DNA from 3 places in the Bacillus sp. 9.4 genome. Region 2 is predicted to be linked to each of the others. Evidence: riboswitches for the same ligand, from Rfam matches in the RefSeq annotation. Region 2 holds a riboswitch; each other region holds the start of a gene.
What was found. Region 2 has a riboswitch for thiamine pyrophosphate ahead of tenA (thiaminase II). Riboswitches for the same ligand answer to the same signal wherever they lie in the genome.

Region 1: linked by a shared signal. The riboswitch ahead of ylmB (N-formyl-4-amino-5-aminomethyl-2-methylpyrimidine deformylase) and the one ahead of tenA (thiaminase II) in region 2 are both predicted to bind thiamine pyrophosphate.
Region 3: linked by a shared signal. The riboswitch ahead of thiU (HMP/thiamine ABC transporter substrate-binding protein ThiU) and the one ahead of tenA (thiaminase II) in region 2 are both predicted to bind thiamine pyrophosphate.

The regions. Positions count from the first base shown of each region.
Region 1 is NZ_JBVFMU010000002.1:371,929-375,205, reverse strand. It holds gene sigG (RNA polymerase sporulation sigma factor SigG) at 1-494, shown strand, start outside; gene ACZ07B_RS08425 (ABC transporter ATP-binding protein) at 642-1,436, shown strand; TPP riboswitch at 1,449-1,550, shown strand; gene ylmB (N-formyl-4-amino-5-aminomethyl-2-methylpyrimidine deformylase) at 1,639-2,919, shown strand; gene ACZ07B_RS08415 (YlmC/YmxH family sporulation protein) at 3,002-3,247, shown strand.
Region 2 is NZ_JBVFMU010000002.1:744,094-747,370, reverse strand. It holds gene ACZ07B_RS10435 (monovalent cation:proton antiporter family protein) at 1-1,091, shown strand, start outside; TPP riboswitch at 1,153-1,261, shown strand; gene tenA (thiaminase II) at 1,340-2,050, shown strand; gene tenI (thiazole tautomerase TenI) at 2,025-2,642, shown strand; gene thiO (glycine oxidase ThiO) at 2,626-3,277, shown strand, end outside.
Region 3 is NZ_JBVFMU010000002.1:586,118-589,394, forward strand. It holds gene ykoH (two-component system sensor histidine kinase YkoH) at 1-882, opposite strand, end outside; gene ykoG (two-component system response regulator YkoG) at 886-1,572, opposite strand; TPP riboswitch at 1,674-1,786, shown strand; gene thiU (HMP/thiamine ABC transporter substrate-binding protein ThiU) at 1,883-2,485, shown strand; gene ACZ07B_RS09530 (ECF transporter S component) at 2,487-3,086, shown strand; gene ACZ07B_RS09535 (ABC transporter ATP-binding protein) at 3,073-3,277, shown strand, end outside.

The DNA.
Region 1 (3,277 bases), 370 kb from region 2:
CTATGATTATCGGAGAGATCCGCAGGTATTTACGCGATAATAACCCGATCCGTGTCTCAAGATCACTCCGGGACATCGCTTACAAGGCGCTTCAGGTAAGAGAGCGGTTAATCAGTGAGACAAGCAAGGAGCCGACTGCAGAAGACATCGCAAAAGTTCTTGAAGTACCGCATGAGGAAATTGTATTTGCGCTTGATGCCATCCAGGATCCGGTTTCTCTATTTGAACCGATCTATAACGACGGCGGAGACCCGATCTATGTGATGGACCAAATCAGTGATGAGCGTAACACAGATTCACAATGGATTGAAGAGCTGGCTTTAAAAGAGGGCATGAGAAGGCTGAACGATAGGGAAAAAATGATTTTGAGAAAGCGATTCTTCCAAGGGAAAACCCAAATGGAAGTCGCCGAGGAAATCGGAATTTCTCAAGCGCAGGTGTCCAGACTTGAAAAAGCGGCTATCAAACAAATGAATAAAAATATTCATCAATAATGAAAAGCCTTTAAAACGATGTTGTTTTAAAGGCTTTTCTATTGATTACGGATGGTTTACGTTTTGGAAAAAGTAAGGTATCCTAGTTCGTACAAAGTTTTATGAAAATTAAAACAATTATAAAAGGCAATAAAGAGGAGGACCACGATGATTTTGCAGCTTGACAATGTCTCACTAAAACGGAATGGGAAATGGATACTGAGAGATATTCATTGGAAGGTGGAAGAAAAGGAAAATTGGGTGCTTTACGGCCTAAATGGCGCCGGGAAGACAGCGCTGTTAAATATGCTTTGCTCATATTATTTTCCAACATCAGGCGAGATGCAGGTGCTCGGCCATGAATTTGGCAAAACAGAGCTTGGGGAAAAGCTCAGACGTAAAATTGGCCTCGTCTCAGCAGCTCTTCAGCAAAAATTGTATCCGGCAGATTCAGCCTTTGAAATTGCTTTGAGCGGAGCTTACGCTTCGATTGGGTTATATGAAACGCCAAGTAAGGAAACCAGGGAAAAAGCGATAGGTTTGTTAGAGGACTTGGGAGCAATTGAATATGCCGATCGCCGCTATGAAACCCTTTCTCAAGGGGAAAAACAAAGAGCATTGATTGCTAGAGCACTAATGGCCGATCCGGAGCTGCTGATACTGGATGAACCAGTCACAGGACTGGATTTTATTGCCCGGGAAAAGCTGTTAGATACGATTACATACATTGCAAACAAAGAAAATGCACCATCTATCCTTTATGTGACTCATCATGCTGAAGAAATTTTGCCTGTCTTTGATAAAGCCCTTTTATTAAAACAGGGAGAGGTCTTTGGATCCGGAGAAATAAAGGAAATGCTTACTGATCAAATACTTTCCGCTTTTTTTGATACGCCAATCCATGTATTATGGAATCAGGATCGGCCGTTTTTAACAAGAGCTGAGCCGATAACGAATGCCTGACAAACATATATAGATTCATCCTAGGGGTGCTTTGCGAAGCTGAGAGAGACTTTGTCTCAACCCTTTTGACCTGATCTGGATCATACCAGCGGAGGGAAGCGGTGAAAAGCGGAGTACATCGGACTCCGTTTGTTTTGTATTAAGCCGTTTCATCACATTTGAAACGGCTTTTTTGATTTTAAAGAATAGGAGCGGATTTACATTGGATCAACAAATAGACTCTTTGCTCAAAAAAGTGGAAGAACAAAAGGAGGAGCTTATTCAGCTTGCAAAAACGCTGATTTCTTATCAAACACCCGCTCCGCCTGCAAGAAATACAGAGGGCATTCAGTCATGGATTGCGGGATTTTTAAATGAATTGGGATTCTCGATCGACAAATGGGATGTGTACCCTGGAGATCCCAATGTTGTAGGGAAGCTAAAAGGAACAGATTCAGCAGATTATTATAGCCTGATTATCAATGGCCATGTAGATGTGGCAGAGGTAAAAGAGGATGAAGAATGGGAGCATAATCCATTTCATCCAATTGAAAAAAACGGTCTCTTAATCGGTCGAGGCGCTTCCGATATGAAGGGCGGAATGGCGTGTGTGTTGTTTGCTGTCAAATTGATTCGTGAAGCAGGAATTGAACTTCCCGGTAATCTGATTCTGCAATCGGTTATCGGGGAGGAAGTTGGAGAAGCCGGCACACTTGAATGCTGCAAGAGGGGCTACCACGCTGATTTTGCAATTGTCGCCGATACGAGCGATATGCATATTCAAGGCCAAGGCGGTGTCATTACAGGCTGGATCGAAATCAAAAGCAGTCAAACATTTCATGATGGAACGAGAAGGAATATGATTCACGCAGGCGGAGGAACATTCGGAGCAAGCGCAATTGAAAAAATGGCAAAAATCATTGCGGGGCTCGGTGAACTTGAGCGCCACTGGTCTATTATGAAAAGTTATCCTGGTTTTAAACCCGGCACAAATACGATTAACCCGGCAGTTATAGAAGGCGGCAGACATGCGGCTTTTATAGCGGACGAATGCCGGCTGTGGATCACAGTCCATTTTTATCCGAATGAAACCCATGACCAAGTGGCAGAGGAAATAGAAGATTACGTCAATCGGCTGAGTGACAGTGATATTTGGCTTAGGGAAAACCGCCCTGTATTCAAGTGGGGAGGCTCATCTATGATAGAAGACAGAGGAGAAATTTTTCCGGCATTGGAAGTGGACCCTGGCCACCCAGGCGTCTTAGCGCTAACTGCCTCTCATGAGAAAGTGAAACGGGAGTGTCCAATTATTGACGTTTCTCAATCAGTTACAGATGGCGGATGGCTGTATGATGCCGGTATTCCATGCGTAATATACGGTCCTGGAGATCTGCACAATGCACACTCTGTGAACGAGAAGGTATCGATTGAGCAGCTAGTAGAGTATACAAAAATTATACTCGATTTTATCATCAGCTGGTGCAGCCGGAAAAAAGAACAATGACATGAAAATTTCTTCTTGCTGACAAGGTTCAGCCTGCCCGTTCATATACTTGAACAAAAGGACGGAAAAAGGACGTGATGGAATGATCAGCATTTCAGAATTTCAGGTAAAGGATGTCGTCAATGTCTCAAACGGAAAAAAGCTGGGGAGTATTGGTGATATTGATATCAATGTGACTACTGGAAAAATTCAGGCGATCATACTCGGAGGAAATGGGAAAGTTCTCGGATTTTTTGGAAAAGAAGAGGAATTGGTCATTCCATGGCGAAATATAGTAAAAATCGGGGAAGATGTAATCTTGGTCCGATTAAGTGAACCACATGCATAAACCTGCTTGTCTGCCGCAGATTGGAAAATG
Region 2 (3,277 bases):
ATATTCTCGGCGCTTTCTTGGCGGGGGTACTTGTTTCCCTGCTTTCGCCAAACAAAGAACTTGTTCAGCAGCTGGATTCATTTGGTTATGGGTTCTTAATACCGATTTTCTTTGTGATGGTCGGTGTGAAGCTGGATATTTGGACTCTTTTTCAGGATAAAACAATTTTAATCATGATTCCGCTTCTGCTGCTGGCGCTGTTAGTCAGCAAAATCATTCCTGTCATGTACTTAAAGAAATGGTATGATAACCGAACCATTTTCGCGTCTGGTTTCTTGCTGACATCAACGCTTTCGCTCGTGATTGCCGCTGCAACAATCGGCCAGCAGCTTCACGTGATCAGCGCAAATATGTCAGGAGCGCTCATTTTAGTAGCCGTCATTGCAAGTATTTTTACGCCGATCTGTTTTAAAAAATTATACAAACGGGAAGAGCAGCCGGAGGAGAAAAAGACGATTACGTTCATCGGCGCCAATCAAATGACTTTGCCTGTTACACTTGAATTGCCAGAGGAAGAGTATGACGTGCGTGTTGTACACGTCTACCAAGAGAATGCGGAGGAAAAGCTGTCAGAATCAGTGTTTGCTGTTGAAACAATTTCTGACTATGAACATGAGACGCTTGGATCACTCGGCATTTTTGATACGGATATCCTCGTTGTGGCGACCGGGAATGAAGATATGAATGCAGACATTGCATTACTTGCAAAAGAAAAAGGCACAGAAAGAGTCATTGCAAGCGTAGGATCACCGGAGCATGAAGCAGTTCTGAAGGAGCAGGGAATCAGCATCTTTTCTATTCTGCTGTCGACAAAAACGCTGCTTCGCGCACTGATTGAAGCCCCTGGCGTCATGAAGCTGCTCACGAACCAGGAGTCTTCGCTGTATCAAATTAATATGGAGAACAGTAAATACGACGGTGTGATTTTACGGGAATTCCCTTTAACAGGTGACGTCATCTTTGTCAGGATCTTCAGAGGTGTGGACAGCATCGTTCCTCATGGGGATACAAGGCTGAAACTTGGAGACCGTTTAATTGTCACCGGATCTCGGGGATACGTAACGGATCTTAAGAAAACATTGGAAGGATAAATCTTGACCAAATAAGGATTCGTGTTAATATAGAGGTGCAGAACAATTCAATATGTATTCGTTTAACCACTAGGGGTGTCCTTCATAAGGGCTGAGATAAAAGTGTGACTTTTAGACCCTCATAACTTGAACAGGTTCAGACCTGCGTAGGGAAGTGGAACGGTATTTGTGTTATTTTACTATGCCAATTCCAAACCACTTTTCCTTGCGGGAAAGTGGTTTTTTTATTTTCAGAGGGGGAATGATTTGTGAAGTTTTCAGAAGAATGCCGCAGCGCAGCCGCAGAATGGTGGGAGGGGAGCTTTGTCCATCCGTTCGTTCAAGGAATCGGTGACGGAACGCTTCCGATTGACCGTTTTAAATACTACGTCCTTCAGGATTCCTATTATTTAACGCATTTTGCAAAGGTGCAGTCATTTGGCGCAGCTTATGCGAAGGACCTTTTTACAACGGGGCGGATGGCAAGCCATGCCCAAGGTACATATGAGGCGGAAATGGCGCTTCATCGCGAGTTTGCCGAGCTGTTGGAAATCAGCGAGGAAGAGCGTAAGGCGTTTAAGCCGTCTCCTACAGCGTACTCTTATACATCCCATATGTACCGTTCGGTTTTGAGCGGGAATTTCGCAGAAATCTTAGCGGCCCTGCTGCCATGCTACTGGCTTTATTACGAGGTTGGTGAGAAATTGCTGCATTGCGATCCTGGGCATCCGATTTATCAAAAGTGGATTGGGACGTACGGCGGTGACTGGTTTAGACAACAGGTTGAGGAGCAAATCAACCGCTTTGATGAGCTGGCGGAAAACAGCACGGAGGAAGTGCGTGCCAAGATGAAAGAGAATTTTGTCATCTCCAGCTACTATGAATATCAATTTTGGGGAATGGCCTATCGAAAAGAAGGCTGGTCTGACAGCGCCATAAAAGAGGTGGAGGAATGTGGAGCTTCACGCCATAACGGATGACAGCAAGCCGGTAGAAGAGCTAGCGAGAATCATCATTACGATTCAGAATGAAGTTGATTTTATTCATATTCGGGAACGCTCAAAATCGGCGGCGGATATTTTGAAACTGCTCGAGCTTATTTTTGAAGGCGGTATAGATAAACGAAAGCTGGTGATGAACGGGCGCGTGGATATTGCACTTTTCTCTACTATTCACCGCGTGCAGCTGCCAAGCGGCAGCTTTTCACCGAAGCAGGTCAGAGCCAGATTTCCACACCTTCATATCGGGAGGTCGGTGCATTCACTGGAGGAAGCGGTTCAAGCAGAAAAGGAAGACGCGGACTACGTGCTGTTCGGCCATGTGTTTGAAACGGATTGCAAAAAGGGTCTTGAAGGCAGAGGAGTATCTTTGCTGTCAGATATCAAACAGCGGATTTCCATCCCGGTTATAGCCATCGGGGGGATGACGCCGGACAGGTTAAGAGACGTAAAACAAGCAGGGGCAGACGGCATCGCTGTTATGTCAGGAATTTTCTCTTCCGCTGAGCCCTTGGAAGCAGCCAGACGATATTCCCGCAAGCTAAAGGAGATGCGCTATGAAAAGGCATTATGAAGCAGTGGTGATTGGAGGCGGAATTATCGGTTCCGCGATTGCTTATTATTTGGCAAAGGAAAACAAAAGCACCGCATTGTTTGAAAGCGGAACAATGGGCGGCAGAACGACAAGTGCCGCTGCCGGAATGCTGGGCGCCCATGCCGAATGCGAGGAACGTGACGCGTTTTTTGATTTCGCCATGCACAGCCAGCGTCTGTACAAAGGTCTTGGAGAAGAGCTTTATGCATTATCCGGTGTGGATATCAGGCAGCATAACGGCGGTATGTTTAAGCTTGCATTTTCTGAAGAAGATGTGCTGCAGCTGAGACAGATGGACGATTTGGACTCTGTCAGCTGGTATTCAAAAGAAGAGGTGTTAGAAAAAGAGCCGTATGCGTCTGGTGACATCTTTGGTGCATCTTTTATTCAGGATGATGTGCATGTGGAGCCTTATTTTGTTTGCAAGGCATATGTGAAAGCAGCAAAAATGCTTGGGGCGGAGATTTTTGAGCATACGCCTGTCCTGCATGTCGAACGTGACGGTGAAGCCCTGTTCATCAAGACCCCTAGCGGAGACGTATGGGCTAATCATGTTGTCGTTGCCAGCGGGGTGTGGAGCGGGATGTTTTTTAAACAGCTCGGACTGAACAATG
Region 3 (3,277 bases), 160 kb from region 2:
TTTGGCCAGCGCCAAAAGCTGATTGGTCAGTTTTTTCATATGCACCGCTTCTGAGTGAATGGCTTCTATCGACTCCTCAAGCACCTCCGGCTTTTTTGCCCCCCACCGCTTCATCAGGCTGCTGTAGCTTTCTATAATGGTGAGCGGCGTTTTCAATTCGTGTGAAGCATCTTGAACAAATTGCTGCTGTTTATCATAGTGATCCTTCAGCATCATTGCCATTTCATTAAATGTCAGCCCCATTTGATATAATTCATCGTTGGACTGTCCTTCTAAAGAAATCGTTTTAAATTCTTTGTCTCGCTGTATGTCTTTCATTGTGATCATTAATCGTCTGATCGGATTGATGATACGGCGGGCAAGCAAGCTGCCGGCAAAAAAAGAAGCAATGCAGACAGCAGCACTTGCAGCGATTAAAATGATTTTCAGCAGAAACAGACTCTCTTCTGTGTTCTCAAGCCTTTCAACCAGCTGAAGAGAAACCACTTGTCCATCGGTCCAAATCACCGGAACAGCAGCCTCAGCAAACAGCTTGCCGTCATGTTTCCTCACATCTGCCGTTTCTCCGCTATGAAAAGAGAGAGGAAAATCTTTATAGGCTTTTTCTTTTGTGATCGCCATAACGGCTTTTTGATCACCATTCACTACACGCACCATGCCATTTGCCGGAAGATAGGCCTGCAGCATATCCTGCAAAGCCACTCCTTCTGTTTCAGCGGCACGCAGCGCTTCGGCAATGTTATCCGTCTCATCAGCAAGCCGGGCCGCATCCTTTGATGTCAGCGCAGACGAAAAAATGAGATATACTGCGGTATGAACCAAAATTAATAAAATCAACAGTGATATCGAAGTGTATAGATGAATCTTGGTCTTCAGCTTCATCGTTTACCCCTTAATGGCATAGCCGACCCCGCGAATCGTATGGATCAGCTGTTTTTCGTAAGGATAGTCCAGTTTTTTTCTGATGTATCTTATGTAGACGTCCACGACATTTGTATCACCGATATAATCAAATCCCCATACCGAGCTTAGAATTTGCTCTCGTGTCAGCACTTGCTGCGGATGCTTTAGCATATAGACGAGCAGATCAAATTCCCGCGGCGTTAATTCCACCTCTTTGTCTCCGCGTCTCACTTCACGGGTTTTTTCGTTCACCCGCAAATCGTCATATGTAAGAAAGGTGCCGATATCTTCCGTTTTTGTTCCATTTTGCCGCAGCGCCGCCCTGATTCTCGCAAGCAATTCCTCGATTTCAAACGGCTTGGTGACATAGTCATTTGCACCGATGTCCAGACCTGTTACCTTATCAGGAATACTGTCTCGCGCCGTTAATAATATGACCGGTGTCTGCGGATCCGTTTTTCTCAAGCGGCGCAGCACTTCCAATCCGCTAAGCCCCGGAAGCATGACATCAAGAAGCACCAAGGAATACCCGCCTTCCGCTGCCGCATCCAGACCTTCTGTGCCATTGTGTTTGATGGTGACACTGTATCCTTCATATTCCAATTCAAGCTGAAGAACCCTGGCGATTTTTTCTTCATCTTCCACAATTAATATGTGTCCTTTTTCCAAATTTTATCATCCTCTCCCGTCCCTATATGAAAAAAATGATTTCGTTGTTTACAAAATGATTCTTATCATCTATTATGATGTCAAAATAAAAAATTGTATACGGAAAGCACTAGGGGTGCTGTTTTGGCTGAGATAAAGCGCGAAAGAAACGCGCTTTGATCCCTTATGACCCGATCTGGATAATACCAGCGTGGGGAAGTGCAGGTTGACCGAATGGTGTATTTTTTTGTGCGCTTAATCGATCTATGACTGCATATTCCCTTAGGATATGCAGTTTTTTATTTTACCAAAAAAACAGGAGGTCGGAGAAATGGAGCATATTTGCGGTACAAGCAGAATCGCCGGTTTTCGCTTCTCTTTATATCCGATGACGGATGATTTTATCAGTGTGATCAAGTCTGCGCTGAAAAAAACAGATACATCCAAGGTATGGACGAAAACCGACCATATCAGTACGGTGTTACGCGGATCGATTGATCATGTATTCGATGCTGCAAAAGCCATTTACCTTCATGCAGCAAACAGCGAACAACACATCGTCATGAACGGCACGTTTTCCATTGGATGCCCGGGTGACACACAGGGGGATACATATCTTTCCAAAGGTGATAAGCGTGTCAATGAAGATGCTGTCCGAGGCTTGAAGGCGGAAGCGCCGTGCCAATTTGCCCTTTATCCAATGAACGAGCCGGATTATATGGGGTTGATTATGAAGGCTGTCGACATTGCAAAAGCCCAAGGCACTTTCGTACAGGGTGTCCATTACGCGAGCGAGCTTGACGGGGATGCGCATGACGTATTCAGCACATTGGAAGCCGTTTTCCGCATGGCCGAGCAGCAAACAAACCATATCACCATGACTGTGAATCTTTCGGCTAACAGTCCATCAAGAAAAAACAGAAAGCAGGGATAAAATGAAAAGCTGGAAAGTAAAAGAAATTGTCATCATGTCCGTTATCAGTATCGTATTTGCCGTTGTTTATTTATTATTTACACATTTCGGAAACGTGCTTGCAGGTATGTTTGGGCCAATCGCCTATGAACCGATTTACGGCATTTGGTTTATCGTTTCTGTGATCGCCGCGTACATGATTCGAAAACCGGGTGCGGCGCTCGTTTCTGAAATCATTGCCGCTCTCGTTGAGTGCCTGCTGGGAAATCCGTCTGGCCCGATGGTCATCGTCATTGGCATTGTTCAAGGGCTCGGGGCTGAGGCTGTATTTCTTGCAACACGCTGGAAAGCATACTCTCTCCCTGTCCTTATGCTGGCCGGTATGGGGTCTTCAGTAGCCAGCTTTATCTATGATCTCTTTGTTTCTGGCTATGCAGCCTATTCACCAGGTTATCTGCTCATTATGCTTGTGATCCGTCTCATTTCCGGCGCGCTTTTGGCGGGGCTTCTCGGAAAAGCTGTCAGCGACTCTCTCGCTTATACAGGTGTGTTAAACGGAATGGCACTCGGAAAGGAACTGAAAAAGAAACGGAAGCGGGCGTCAGAACATGCAAGCCTTTGATGAGCTTCTGACGGTTGAGCAGCTCAGCTTCTCTTATGAAGAAGACGAGAAACCGGTTTTTCAAGACATTTCGTTTGAGCTTCAAAAAGGAGAATGTGTTTTATTATTAGGACCGAGCGGATGCGGTAAAAGCTCGCTCGCCCTTTGTTTAAACGGTCTATATCCGGAGGCTTGCGACGGCATTCAGTCCG